One region of the Micromonospora polyrhachis genome, then DNA from elsewhere that is predicted to be linked to it. Evidence: predicted binding sites of a transcription regulator. Region 1 holds the regulator's gene; the other holds the start of a gene.

The links. Region 1 encodes HrcA, which represses chaperone genes, less so after heat shock. Its sites were predicted from a motif close to GGTTNGCACNCTCNNNNNGAGNGTGCNAACC; they were not measured.
Positions count from the first base shown of each region.
Region 2: a site for HrcA is predicted at 1,744-1,774, ahead of groL (chaperonin GroEL). Genes of this name have one in related genera too.

Region 1 covers NZ_JACHJW010000001.1:4,882,708-4,889,064, forward strand. Annotated here, with positions in the region: gene hemW (radical SAM family heme chaperone HemW) at 1-1,067, shown strand, start outside; gene FHR38_RS21475 (DUF4870 domain-containing protein) at 1,135-1,866, opposite strand; gene hrcA (heat-inducible transcriptional repressor HrcA) at 2,080-3,105, shown strand; gene dnaJ (molecular chaperone DnaJ) at 3,195-4,331, shown strand; gene FHR38_RS21490 (16S rRNA (uracil(1498)-N(3))-methyltransferase) at 4,338-5,072, shown strand; gene FHR38_RS21495 (histidine triad nucleotide-binding protein) at 5,145-5,498, shown strand; gene FHR38_RS21500 (serine hydrolase domain-containing protein) at 5,620-6,357, shown strand, end outside.
Region 2 covers NZ_JACHJW010000001.1:3,795,068-3,801,424, reverse strand. Annotated here, with positions in the region: gene groL (chaperonin GroEL) at 1-1,547, opposite strand, end outside; gene FHR38_RS16555 (cold-shock protein) at 2,204-2,407, opposite strand; gene FHR38_RS16550 (GNAT family N-acetyltransferase) at 2,955-3,410, shown strand; gene FHR38_RS16545 (IS701 family transposase) at 3,513-4,811, shown strand; gene paaN (phenylacetic acid degradation protein PaaN) at 5,133-6,357, opposite strand, start outside.

The sequences.
Region 1 (6,357 bases):
CCAGCGAGTTGGGCGGTGGTGCCAGTCGAGACGGGTACGCCGACAGCGTCCTGGCCGAGCTGGCCCTGGCCCGCCGGGTGCTGGCCGACCAACCGCCACGCCGGGTGGACACCGTCTTCGTCGGCGGCGGCACCCCCACCCTGCTGCCCGCCGACGACCTTGCCCGCATCCTGGACGGCATCGACCGCACCTGGGGTCTTGCCGCCGACGTCGAGGTCACCACCGAGGCCAATCCCGAGTCGGTGACCCCGGAGTCGCTCAAGACGCTACGGGCGGCCGGCTACACCCGGATCTCGCTGGGCATGCAGTCGGCCGCCGCCGGAGTGCTCGCGGTCCTCGACCGCCGGCACACCGCCGGTCGGGCCACGGCTGCTGTCGCGGAGGCCCGCGACGCCGGGTTCGACCACGTCAACCTGGACCTGATCTACGGCACGCCGGGGGAGAGCGCCGAGGACTTCGCCGCCTCGCTGGCCGAGGTGACCGCCGCCGGGGTCGACCACGTCAGCGCGTACGCCCTGATCGTGGAGGACGGCACCCGGCTGGCCGCCCGGATGCGCCGGGGCGAGTTGCCGTACCCGAGTGACGACGTGGCCGCAGACCGCTACCTGGCGGCCGAGGCCGCGCTGACCGCCGCCGGCTTCTCCTGGTACGAGGTGTCCAACTGGGCTCGTACACCGGCCGCCCGGTGCCGACACAACCTGCTCTACTGGACCGGCGCTGACTGGTGGGGGCTCGGTCCCGGGGCGCACAGCCACGTCGGTGGGGTCCGCTGGTGGAACGTCAAACACCCGACGACGTACGCGGCTCGGCTCGCCGAGGGGAGGTCCCCGGGACACGGGCGGGAGACGCTGACCCTCGCGGATCAGCGGATGGAGGACGTGATGCTGCGGCTGCGCCTGGCCACTGGGTTGCCGCTGGACACCCTCGACGACGCCGGCCGGGCCGCCGCGACCCGGGCGCTGGCCAACGGGCTGCTCCAGGAACCGGCGTACGCCGCCGGGCGCGCGGTGCTCACCCTGCGCGGGCGGCTCCTCGCCGACGCGGTCGTCCGCGACCTGCTGCCCTGACCGGTACGGCCTGCGCCCGGGCTGCCGACCGGGATCCGTCGACTGCCCGGCGCGGCCGGTCTTGGAGCTACTTAACCATCCGAATGCTCATCGGGTAGTGGTAAAGCACGCCCTCGTTGGCCTTCACACCACCGAGGATCGAGAAGACGACCAGGATGACGAAGGTGATCAGCGGCAGGAAGAACAGCAGACCCAGGGTGCACGTCATGAGGATGGCCGCGATGATGTTGGCGATGCCCCAGGTGATCTGGAAGTTCAGCGCCTCCACCGCGTGTGCCCGTACGGTCGGCGACTCGTTTCCTTTGGCCAACATCGCTACGAGTGGGGCGATGAAGCTCACGAGGATGCCACCGAAGTGGGCGATCAGCACCCAGGTCTTCTCGTCGTTGTTGGCGTAGCCGACCGGGGCTGCAGCCCCGTACGGGCCGCCGGGCGGGGGGTAGCCACCACTCGGCGGGGGGTATCCGCCGCCCGGTGGCGGATACCCGCCAGCGGGATAGTCCGTCGACGGTGGGATGTCGCCGGGTGACTGGTACGGCGATGCCGCGTAGGACGGCGACTCGGGAGTGACCCCGTACGGCGCCCCGTACCCGGGCGGCTCGGACGACGGCGGCTCGGACGACGGTGGTCCGTACGACGGTGGCTCGGACGACGGCGGCTCGGCCGGCGATGTCGCGGATCCGGGGGAGGGAACCTCGCCCGGCATCGAGTAGGACGCGGGGGATGTGGGGGACGCGGTCGGGTCCGGTGACGGTGCCCCGGAGTTGTTCCCGTCGGAAGGGCGAGGTGGTTCTGTCATGAAACTCACGCTAAGGGGCGAGTACAAGGGGCACTAGACCGGTACCAGACAGTTTTCCGAACAACTGGTGAGGAAGTTTCCGAACCACGGGCCAGAAAGCTCTAAGTGATCATCGCGAGGTGGTGGAACTTGGCCGTAGACTGGCACTCGCTAGAGTCGAGTGCCAAGCCGCCGGATCGGCGGCTGACGAGGCGTAGCCGGTAGGAGGTGCAGATGGGTCTCGATGACCGCAAGCTCGACGTGCTTCGGGCGATCGTCGAGGACTACGTCGTAACCCAGGAGCCGGTCGGCAGCAAGGCGCTCGTCGAGCGGCATCAGCTCGGGGTCTCCCCGGCCACGGTGCGTAACGACATGGCGGTGCTGGAGGAGGAGGGCTACATCCGGCAGCCGCACACCAGTGCCGGGCGGGTGCCCACCGATCGCGGCTACCGGCTGTTCGTAGACCGGCTTTCCCGGGTCAAGCCGCTCACCCCGGCCGAGCGTCGGGCGATCGAACGGTTCCTGGTGGGCGCGGTCGATCTCGACGATGTGGTGCACCGTACGGTCCGGCTGCTCGCGCAGCTGACCCGTCAGGTCGCCGTCGTGCAGTACCCGAGTCTGGCGCGCTCGTCGGTCCGACACCTGGAACTGGTACCGATCTCGACGACCCGGCTCATGGTCGTCATGATCGCCGACACCGGGCGGGTCGAGCAGCGTCTGGTCGAGCTGCCCGCCCCGATGCCGGCCGAGGATGTCACGGACCTGCGTCGCCTGGTCAACGAGAAACTGGTGGGTAGTCGGCTGGCCGACACCCCACCGCTGGTCCAGGCCCTGGTCGAGGAGGTGGCCCCGCACCTGCGCGGTGGCATGACCACCCTCTCCACCGTGCTGCTGGAGACGCTCGTCGAGCGCCACGAGGAGCGGATCGCGCTGGCCGGTACGGCCAACCTCACCCGAGGTGGCCTGCTCGACTTCCAAGGCTCCCTGCGTCCGATCCTCGAAGCCCTGGAGGAGGAGGTCGTGCTGCTCAAACTGATCGGCGAGGCCGAGCCCAGCAGCACGCTACGGGTCCGGATCGGTGACGAGAACGAGATCGACAATCTACGCTCGACCTCGGTGGTGAGCACCGGATACGGTCCGGGCGCCACCATCGTGGGTGGCCTGGGCGTACTCGGCCCGACCCGGATGGACTACCCCGGCACCATCGCCACCGTGCGCGCCGTGGCACGCTACGTTGGCGACCTGTTGGCGCAGAATTGACCACAGATTCGCATTGACCCCGACTCCGACTCCGACCTGGGACGACCGGCGGACGGCAACGCGAGACAGACATGAGGACACGGAACGCAGTGGCCAAGGACTACTACGGGATTCTCGGCGTCAACCGGGACGCCTCCGACGACGAGATCAAGCGTGCCTACCGTAAGCTCGCGCGCCAATACCACCCGGACGTCAATCCGGACCCGGAGGCGCACGAGAAGTTCAAGGACATCAACGCCGCCTACGAGGTTCTCTCCGACGACCAGAAGCGGCAGATCGTCGACCTGGGGGGCGACCCCCTGGCTCCGGGCGGCGGAGGTGCCGGACCCGGCGGAGCAGCAGGCCCGTTCGTCGGGTTCCAGGACATCATGGACGCCTTCTTCGGGGCGGCCGGCGGCGCGAGCCGCGGCCCCCGGTCCCGGACCAGGCCAGGCTCCGACGCGATAATCCGGCTCGAACTCGACCTGCACGAGACGGCCTTCGGGATCGAGGCGCCGATCACGGTCGACACCGCGATCCTCTGCACCACCTGCTCCGGCGCGGGTACGGCGGCCGGCACCCACCTGGCCACCTGTGAAGCCTGTGGCGGCCGGGGCGAGGTGCAGTCGGTGCAGCGCACCTTCCTTGGTCAGGTCGTCTCGGCCCGCCCCTGCACGGTGTGCCAGGGCTACGGCACGACCATCCCGAGCCCCTGCCCCACCTGCGCCGGTGACGGTCGGGTCCGTACCCGTCGCTCGCTGACCGTCAAGATCCCCGCCGGGGTCGAGGACGGCATGCGGATCCGGCTCGCCCAGCAGGGAGAGGTGGGTCCGGGCGGCGGCACCGCCGGTGACCTCTACGTCGAGATCCACGAGCGCCCCCACGACGTCTACTCCCGCAAGGGCGACGACCTGCACTGCCGGGTGACCGTGCCGATGACCGCGGCGGCGCTCGGCACCCGGCTGACCATCAAGACGCTGGACAGCGAGGAGACGGTCGACGTCAAGGCCGGCACCCAGCCCGGCAGTACCCTGCGGCTACGTGCCCGGGGCGTGCCCCACCTGCGCGGCACCGGACGTGGCGACCTGTTCGTGCACCTCGACGTGCGTACCCCCACCAAGCTCGACGCCGATCAGGAGCGGATGCTGCGCGAGTTCGCCAAGACCCGGGGCGAGGAGGTCGCCGAGCTCAGCAAGCAGGGCGGCTTCTTCTCCCGGATGCGGGACGCCTTCAACGGCCACGGCTGATCCCCGGTGAGCGAACCGCTGTTCCTGGTCGAGTCACTGCCGTCCGGCGACACGCTGACCCTCACCGGCCCGGAGGGGCACCACGCCGCGACGGTACAGCGGCTCCGTGCCGGTGAGCGGCTGTTGCTGGCCGACGGGCAGGGGGGCATCGCCTCCGCCGTGGTCACCGCCGTCGGCCGGGGCACCCTCGACCTGACGGTCACCTCTCGGGAGTACGTCGCCGCCGCCGATCCCCGGCTCGTCGTCGTGCAGGGGATCGCCAAGGGCGACCGGGGGGAACTGGCCGTACAGGCGATGACCGAGGTGGGGGTCGACGAGATCGTGCCCTGGGCGGCGGCCCGCTCGGTGACGCAGTGGCGGGGTGAGCGGGGGGCACGGTCCCGGGACAAGTGGGTGGCGACCGCCCGGGAGGCAGCCAAGCAGGCGCGACGCGCCTGGCTACCGGTGGTCGCCGGAGCCCCGGACGAGTCCACGAACACCGTGGCCCGCCGGATCGGCGCGGCGGGGGCCGGTCTGGTGTTGCACGAGGAGGCGGAGACCCCGCTGTCCACGGTGCCCCTGCCGGCGACCGGTGACATCGTGCTGGTCGTCGGGCCCGAGGGCGGGATCGCGCCGACCGAGCTGGCCGCGCTGGAAGCCGCCGGCGGGGTGCCGGTACGACTCGGCACGCAGGTGCTGCGTACCTCCACCGCCGGGGTTGCCGCGCTCGCCGTACTCTCCGCCCGCCTCGGGCGTTGGTGACGCCACCTATCGAGCCGGTCGGGGTGGGTTCCTGCCGGGTGCCCGGCGGCGTATCGGCATAACATGCGACGGATGAAGACCGACTGCCTGTTCTGTCGCATCGTCACCGGCGAGATCCCGGCGACCGTGGTCCGGGAGACCGACACGACCCTCGCCTTTCGTGACATCAACCCGAAGGCCCCGGTACACGTCCTGGTGATTCCGAAGGAGCACTACGTGGACGTGGCCACCCTGGCCCAGGCGGACCCGAAGCTGGCCGGCGAGGTGCTGGAGACCGCTGCCAACGTGGCCGAACACGAGGGCCTGCTGGTCGACGGCTTCCGCCTGATGTTCAACACCGGCGAGTACGGCGGCCAGGAGGTGCCGCACGCGCACGCCCACGTGCTCGGCGGGGCGCCGTTGGGCCCGATGCTCGCCCCCCGCTGAGGTGTGGGGAAGGGCCCCTTCCAAGGCGAGAACGCTAGGTGGGGACCTTCCTTTCCCCAGGAGGATCGGTGCGATGATCTTGCGCGGGGGAGTGGGCATGCGAGGCGCGATGGGAGGACGGATGACCGAGGTGAGCCGACGGCTGGAGCGGATGACCCGACAGGTGCAGGTGGAGGCGCGGGTACCGGCGCTCTCCGTGGCGCTGCACCGGGCCGATCGCCCGCTGTGGAACTGCACCGTGGGCGGTACGGGAAACGACACCCCGTTGACCGAGGCGAGCCGGTTCCGGATCGGTTCGGTGACCAAGACCTTCACGGCCGTACTGGTGATGCAGTGCCGGGACGAGGGCCTGCTCGATCTCGACGATCCGATCGGTGCCCACCTCGACGTGCCGGCGCACCGCGAGCTGACCCTACGCCGGCTGCTGTCGCACACCGCCGGTCTCCAGCGGGAGCCCCACGGTGACGTGTGGGACAACCTGGACGCGCCGGACGTCGACCGGCTCATCGCCGACCTGGTACGCGCGGAGCGGGTGCTGCCGCCGGGCCGTCGCTACCACTACTCCAACCTGGGCCTGGCCCTGCTGGGTCACGCCGTGGGCCGGTTGCGGGGCGGCACCTGGGCCGAGGTGTTGGCCGACCGGGTGTTGCGCCCGCTCGGCCTGTCGGCGACCAGCGTCGAGCCGGGGCCGACCGCGGTGACCGGATTCCTGGTGGACGCCTATTCCGACCATGCCCGGCCCGAGCCGCCGACCGATTTCGGCGCGGTGGCCCCGGCGGCGCAGCTCTGGAGCACCGCGTCGGACATGGCTCGCTGGGCCGCCTTCCTGGCCGACCCGGCTGTGGTCGATCCGACGGGT
Region 2 (6,357 bases), 1.1 Mb from region 1:
TCGGTGGTCAGGAACAGGGCCGCGATCGACGATGCGTTCTGCAGCGCCGAACGGGTCACCTTGGCCGGGTCGATGATGCCGGCCTTGAGCAGGTCGACGTACTCACCGTTGGCGGCGTTGAGGCCGTGGCCCGCGTCCAGGTTGCGGACCCGCTCCACGACGACGCCACCCTCGAGGCCGGCGTTGACGGCGATCTGCCGCAGCGGGGCGTCCAGCGCGATCTTGACGATCTGCGCACCGGTCGCCTCGTCACCGGTGAGGTCCAACTTGTCGAAGGCGGTCTTGCCGGCCTGCACCAGCGCGACACCACCACCGGGGACGATGCCCTCTTCGACGGCCGCCTTGGCGTTACGGACGGCGTCCTCGATGCGGTGCTTGCGCTCCTTCAGCTCGACCTCGGTGGCCGCGCCGACCTTGATGACCGCAACGCCGCCGGCCAGCTTGGCCAGCCGCTCCTGCAGCTTCTCGCGGTCGTAGTCGGAGTCGCTCTTCTCGATCTCGGCCCGGATCTGGTTGACCCGACCCTGGATCTGCTCGGCGTCACCGGCACCGTCGACGATGGTGGTCTCGTCCTTGGTGATGACGACCTTGCGCGCCTGGCCCAGCAGGTCCAGGTTGGCGGCGTCGAGCTTGAGGCCGATCTCCTCGCTGATGACCTGGCCACCGGTGAGGATGGCGATGTCACCCAGCATGGCCTTGCGGCGGTCGCCGAAGCCCGGGGCCTTGACGGCGACGGACTTGAAGGTGCCCCGCACCTTGTTGACGATCAGGGTGGCCAGCGCCTCGCCCTCGACGTCCTCGGCGATGATCACCAGCGGCTTGCCGCCCTGCATGACCTTCTCGAGGATCGGCAGCAGGTCCTTGACCGCGGAGATCTTGCTGTTGGCGATCAGGATGTACGGGTCGTCGAAGACCGCTTCCATCCGCTCCGGGTCGGTCATGAAGTACGCCGAGACGTACCCCTTGTCGAAGCGCATGCCCTCGGTGAGCTCAAGCTCCAGCCCGAAGGTGTTGCTCTCCTCGACGGTGATGACGCCTTCCTTGCCGACCTTGTCCATCGCCTCGGCGATGATCTCACCGACGGTGGTGTCACCGGCGGAGATCGACGCGGTGGAGGCGATCTGCTCCTTGGTCTCGACGTCCTTGGCGAGCTTGGCCAGCTCCTCCGCCACGGCGCCGACGGCGGCCTCGATGCCCCGCTTCAGGGCCATCGGGTTCGCACCGGCCGCGACGTTGCGCAGGCCCTCGCGGACCAGCGCCTGGGCCAGGACGGTCGCCGTCGTCGTGCCGTCACCGGCCACGTCGTCGGTCTTCTTGGCGACCTCCTTGACCAGCTCAGCGCCGATCTTCTCGTACGGGTCCTCGAGCTCGATCTCCTTGGCGATGCTCACACCATCGTTGGTGATGGTGGGGGCGCCCCACTTCTTCTCGAGCACGACGTTGCGGCCCTTGGGGCCCAGCGTCACCTTTACGGCGTCAGCGAGGGTGTTCATGCCCCGCTCGAGGCCACGACGGGCCTCCTCGTCGAACGCGATCATCTTGGCCATACGGCGTTGTCCTCCTGGACACTCACGGCCACCCGATCCCGATTGGTCTACGGATGGGCCGCCTGGTTACGCACCTTCGGACGTCACTACCTGGCGACAATGACGTCCGCCGGCCGGGCGGACAGCCCGCGACGACCGGCCATGTGCCGCACATCCGTCTCCATCGGCTGCGCGACCGTGGCCCTACCGCCCCGACCTTTGGCACTCACGGGGTGCGAGTGCCAACACCCTGTTTTTAGCACTCTCCCCTACCGAGTGCAAGCGCGTCAGGGCAGTCGCGCTGGCCCGGGAGACACCCGGCACGGAGAAGTGCATCGGAAACGCGGCTTCCCGGGGCCCGGGGGCAGCGGCTCACCCTGGACCCAGGGGCAGAGGCTCGCCCGGGGTCGAGGGGCAGAGAGACGGCCGAGGCGCAGAGGTGCACCCGCAACGGCCAGACGGAGTGCCACAGATCGCTACGCAGGAATCAGCCGCCCGGATCACCGAGTAGGCATCACAGATGCACCGGGCAGAAATAGCCCACGTCGGCCGTGACAATGATCCTCAGACCGTGACCTGGAGCAGGTCACGGTCCTGCCGGATCGGATACGGATGAACCGATGGTAGATCTCATTCAAGTAAGCACGCGACGCCGAGTCGCGCGATACCAAGATCGATCAGGCGATGACGCGTACCTTCTCGGCCTGCGGGCCTTTCTCACCCTGGGCAATCTCGAACTCCACCCGCTGCCCATCATCCAATGCCTTGTAACCGTCCATCTGGATCGCGGAGAAGTGGACGAAGACGTCCTGCCCGCCGTCGACCGCGATGAAGCCGTAGCCCTTTTCGCTGTTGAACCACTTGACGGTGCCCTGTGCCACGGTGCACTTCCTCACTTCGATTGGTGCTGGGTCAACGACAACCCCCGACCACGGCGTACGCCTGCCGGGACCGCCCGTTCGGCAAACCTGTACGACCCGTCGAATCAGCGGTCGAAATCGCACGGTACACCAGCCCTCTCAGCTCCGCACTACCCCAAATCGGACATGACGATCCGCCTGATAAAGCCATCCCCATCCGCTTCTCCGATGAGAGCATCAGCGCCACCCGCGACCACCCGTTCTACCTGAGAAAACAGGCTCACCTATTGGCGCTCGTCTTTGTAAGTGCGTACCGGCCCGGACGGCGTTACCGAATCAGGTTGCCGGCTGCCCCGGGTCCCGGTAGGCATGCCTCATGACAAGCACACGGGCTGCCGCTTCGGAGCACGCCGCCGCGCCGATCGGCCCGACACACCGCCGCCGTAGCCAACCGGCCGACGGCACCGTCGACTCGGCCCGAACCGTCATCGAGGCCAGCGAAGGGCGGGGGCGGCTCACCGATGACAGAGTGGTCGTACGTCGGATCCGGCCAGCCGACGCAGCCCGGATGCGGGCGCTGCGGCTGGAGATGCTCGCCGATTCGCCGCTCGCCTTCCTGGAGACTCTGGCGGATGCGGCGGCACGCCCGCATGACGAGTTCGCGGCCCGCATCGCCAACGATTCGACCGCCCGTGGATCCGTCCGGTCGATCGCCGAGCACGACGGTCGCCTCGTGGGGCACGCGGCCGGCTTCCCGGCACCGGACGATCCCGAACTGGCCATCATCTTCGGCGTCTATCTGACTCCGCGCTGGCGGGGCCGAGGCCTGCTCGCCGAGTTGATCGAGGACGTGGCGGCCTGGTCCAGGTCCGTCGGGCGGCCGAATCTGATGCTGGAGGTGGTGGTCGGCAACGACCGGGCGGTCCGAGCCTATGAACGGCTCGGTTTCGTCGACACCGGGGTACGCGTACCGCACCCGACGTTGCCGACACTCACCGAACTCCAGATGCGCCGTACCGCCTAGTACTCCAACGTCACTTGGCTTTGGCGTTGGGCGTGGCGTGGGTATGAGGACGGCCACCGCGTAGATCATCGATGGTTTGTGAGGACAATCGAAGATCGTGCGGTGGCCGTGGGCCATAGCGTAGACCCTGCCGGGTGGCGGGTCATTCTGGACGAGGCGAAGGCGCGTGTCGCGGGCCGGTTCGTGCGGGCGGAGCCACGCCAGACGGCCGGGCAGTTCGTGGAAGGGCTGCTGTCGGACGTGGAACGTAAGACCTGCTGGTCGTTGGCGGAACGGGCTGGTCACGCTGATCCGCAGGCGATGCAGCGGCTGCTGCGTACGGCGGTGTGGGACGCAGACGCCGTGCGTGATGACGTGCGGGATTGGCTGGTGGAGCATCTCGGACACCCCGATGCGGTCCTGGTCGTCGACGAGACGGGGTTCCTGAAGAAGGGCGTGTGTTCGGTCGGGGTGCAGCGGCAGTACACCGGCACCGCCGGCCGGGTGGAGAACAGCCAGGTCGGGGTGTTTCTGGCCTACGTGACGCCTGCCACGCGGGCGATGATCGACCGCAGGCTCTACCTACCCGAGACAACCTGGTGTGACCGGCCGGACCGTCTCGCCGCCGCTGGTGTCCCCGAGGGAGAGGTCTGGTTCGCTACGAAACCTACCCTGGCCCGGCAGATGATCACGGCCGCGTTGGACGCTGGTGTTCCGGCTGGCTGGGTGACCGGCGACGAGGTTTACGGCGCCGACCCCGGCCTACGCGCTGACCTGGAACACCGCGCAATCGGCTATGTCCTGGCGGTCGGCTGCGACCGACGCGTGGCGGTCAACGACGGCCGCACCCTGGTCCGCGTCGACGATCTCGCCGAACGGATCCCCACCAGCCAGTGGCAGCTACACAGTTGCGGGCCAGGGGCGAAAGGTCCCCGTGACTACCTGTGGGCGTGGATCACCACCGCCACCAACCAGGGTGAGCATCGGTGGTTACTCATCCGCCGCAACCGCACCACCGGTGAGCTGGCCTTCTACCTGTGCTGGACGCCCCACCCGGTGCCGCTACACACCCTTGTACGAGTAGCCGGCTCCCGTTGGAGCATCGAGGAACTGTTCCAGACCGGCAAAGGGCAGGTCGGCCTGGACCACTACCAGGTCCGCGGCTGGACCGGCTGGCACCGCCACATCACCCTGACCATGCTCGCCTTGGCCGTCCTGACCATCCTCGCCGCCACCGCGCAACAGTCCGACGCCAATCCGGAGCTCATCGCGTTGACCGTCCCCGAGATCCGCCGACTCCTCAACGTTTTCGTCCTCGCCGTATCGCTACCGCCAGCACACACCCTGCGCTGGTCGATCTGGCGGCGAACATCGCAAGCCCGAGCCCGACGATCCCACTACCAGCACAGACAGGCGAAGTGACGTTGGAGTACTAGCCCGAGGACACAGGCCAGCGTTCGTCCGAGGTGGGCGAGTTGCGACTGGCCTACGAGAGGCTCGACCCACCTGGCGCTGATGGCCAGCAACTGGTCGTCTACCTCCCCGCCGACGACGCCACGTCGGCCGCACTCGACCGTCTCACCGGGCGTCGACCGGGCGCGCTCCGATGGTGTACGACTCGACGCCGCAGCCGAGCAGCGACGGCCGGTCCGCCCGTACGGCAAGCGCCTGACCGCCCCGCTTCGACGTCAGGAAGGGCCCCTTCCACGGCAGAGAGCGATAGGAAGGGGCCGTCCTGGCACCTCAGGCGGTGTGCCGGCGGGACTGTACGACGCGGAACCGGCTGGCCACGTACGCGCCGTCGGTCAGAGCGGCGTTCGCTGCCGGGTTGGCACCACTGGCGTGGAAGTCGGAGAAGGCCGCCGACTGGTTGACGAAGACGCCCCCGGTCAGGTTGCAGGACAGGTGCACGCCGGTCTCCACCGCTGCCGTCTCGACGGCATCCAGCACCTTCTCGTCGGTGGCGTAGGCCGCAGCGGTCAACGCGCCCCGCTCGCCGACGGTGTCCCGGAAGATCCGCAGGCTGTGCTCGGTGGAGTCGGTGGCGATCACGAACGAGATGGGCCCGAACCACTCCCGGCCGTAGGTCTGCGCGGCGTCCGCGCCGAGCTTCACGATCGTCGGGGTACGGACCACTGCCCCCACGTAGGTCGGGTGCTCGATCGTCCGCGACTCCAGCACCGCCTCGCCGAGCCCGGCGACCTCGTCCAGCCGGCCGAGTACGCCGTCGTTGACGATCGCGCCGGTCATCTCCACGGCGCGGGCCGGGTCAACGGTCAGTTTGCCGACCGTCGCGGCGATACCGGCCGCGACCTCGTCGAAGCTCTTGTGTCCCTGGTCGGTGCTGATGCCGCCGGCCGGGATGAGGATGTTCTGCGGGGTGGTGCACATCTGTCCGCTGTAGAGGGTCAGCGAGAAGCCGATGTTGCGGCACATGCCGACGAAGTCGTCGGTGGAGTCGACGACGATGGTGTTGACCCCGGCCTTCTCGGTGTAGACGACCGCCTGCCGGGCGTTGGCTTCGAGCCAGTCGCCGTACTCGGTCGAGCCGGTGAAGTCGATGATCTTGACCTCGGGGCGTACGGCCAGCGTGGAAGCGAGCCCTTCGCCGGGTGCCTCGGCGGCAAGCAGCACCAGGTTGGGATCGAACCCGGCCTCGGCCAGCACCTCCCGGGCGTAGCGCACGGTGATCGCCAGCGGCAGGACCGCTCGCGGGTGGGGCTTGACGACCACCGGGTTGCCGGTGGCCAGCGAGGCGAAGAGACCCGGGTAGGAGTTCCAGGTCGGGAAGGTGTTGCAGCCGACCACCAGCGCCACCCCTCGGGGCACGACGTGGAACGTCTTGGTCATCCGCAGCGGATCACCCTTGCCGGCCGGCTTCTCCCACTCGGCGGTGGCCGGGTGCCGGGTCATCTCGGCGTACGCGTAGGCGAGGGCTTCGAGTGCCCGGTCGAGCGCGTGCGCCCCA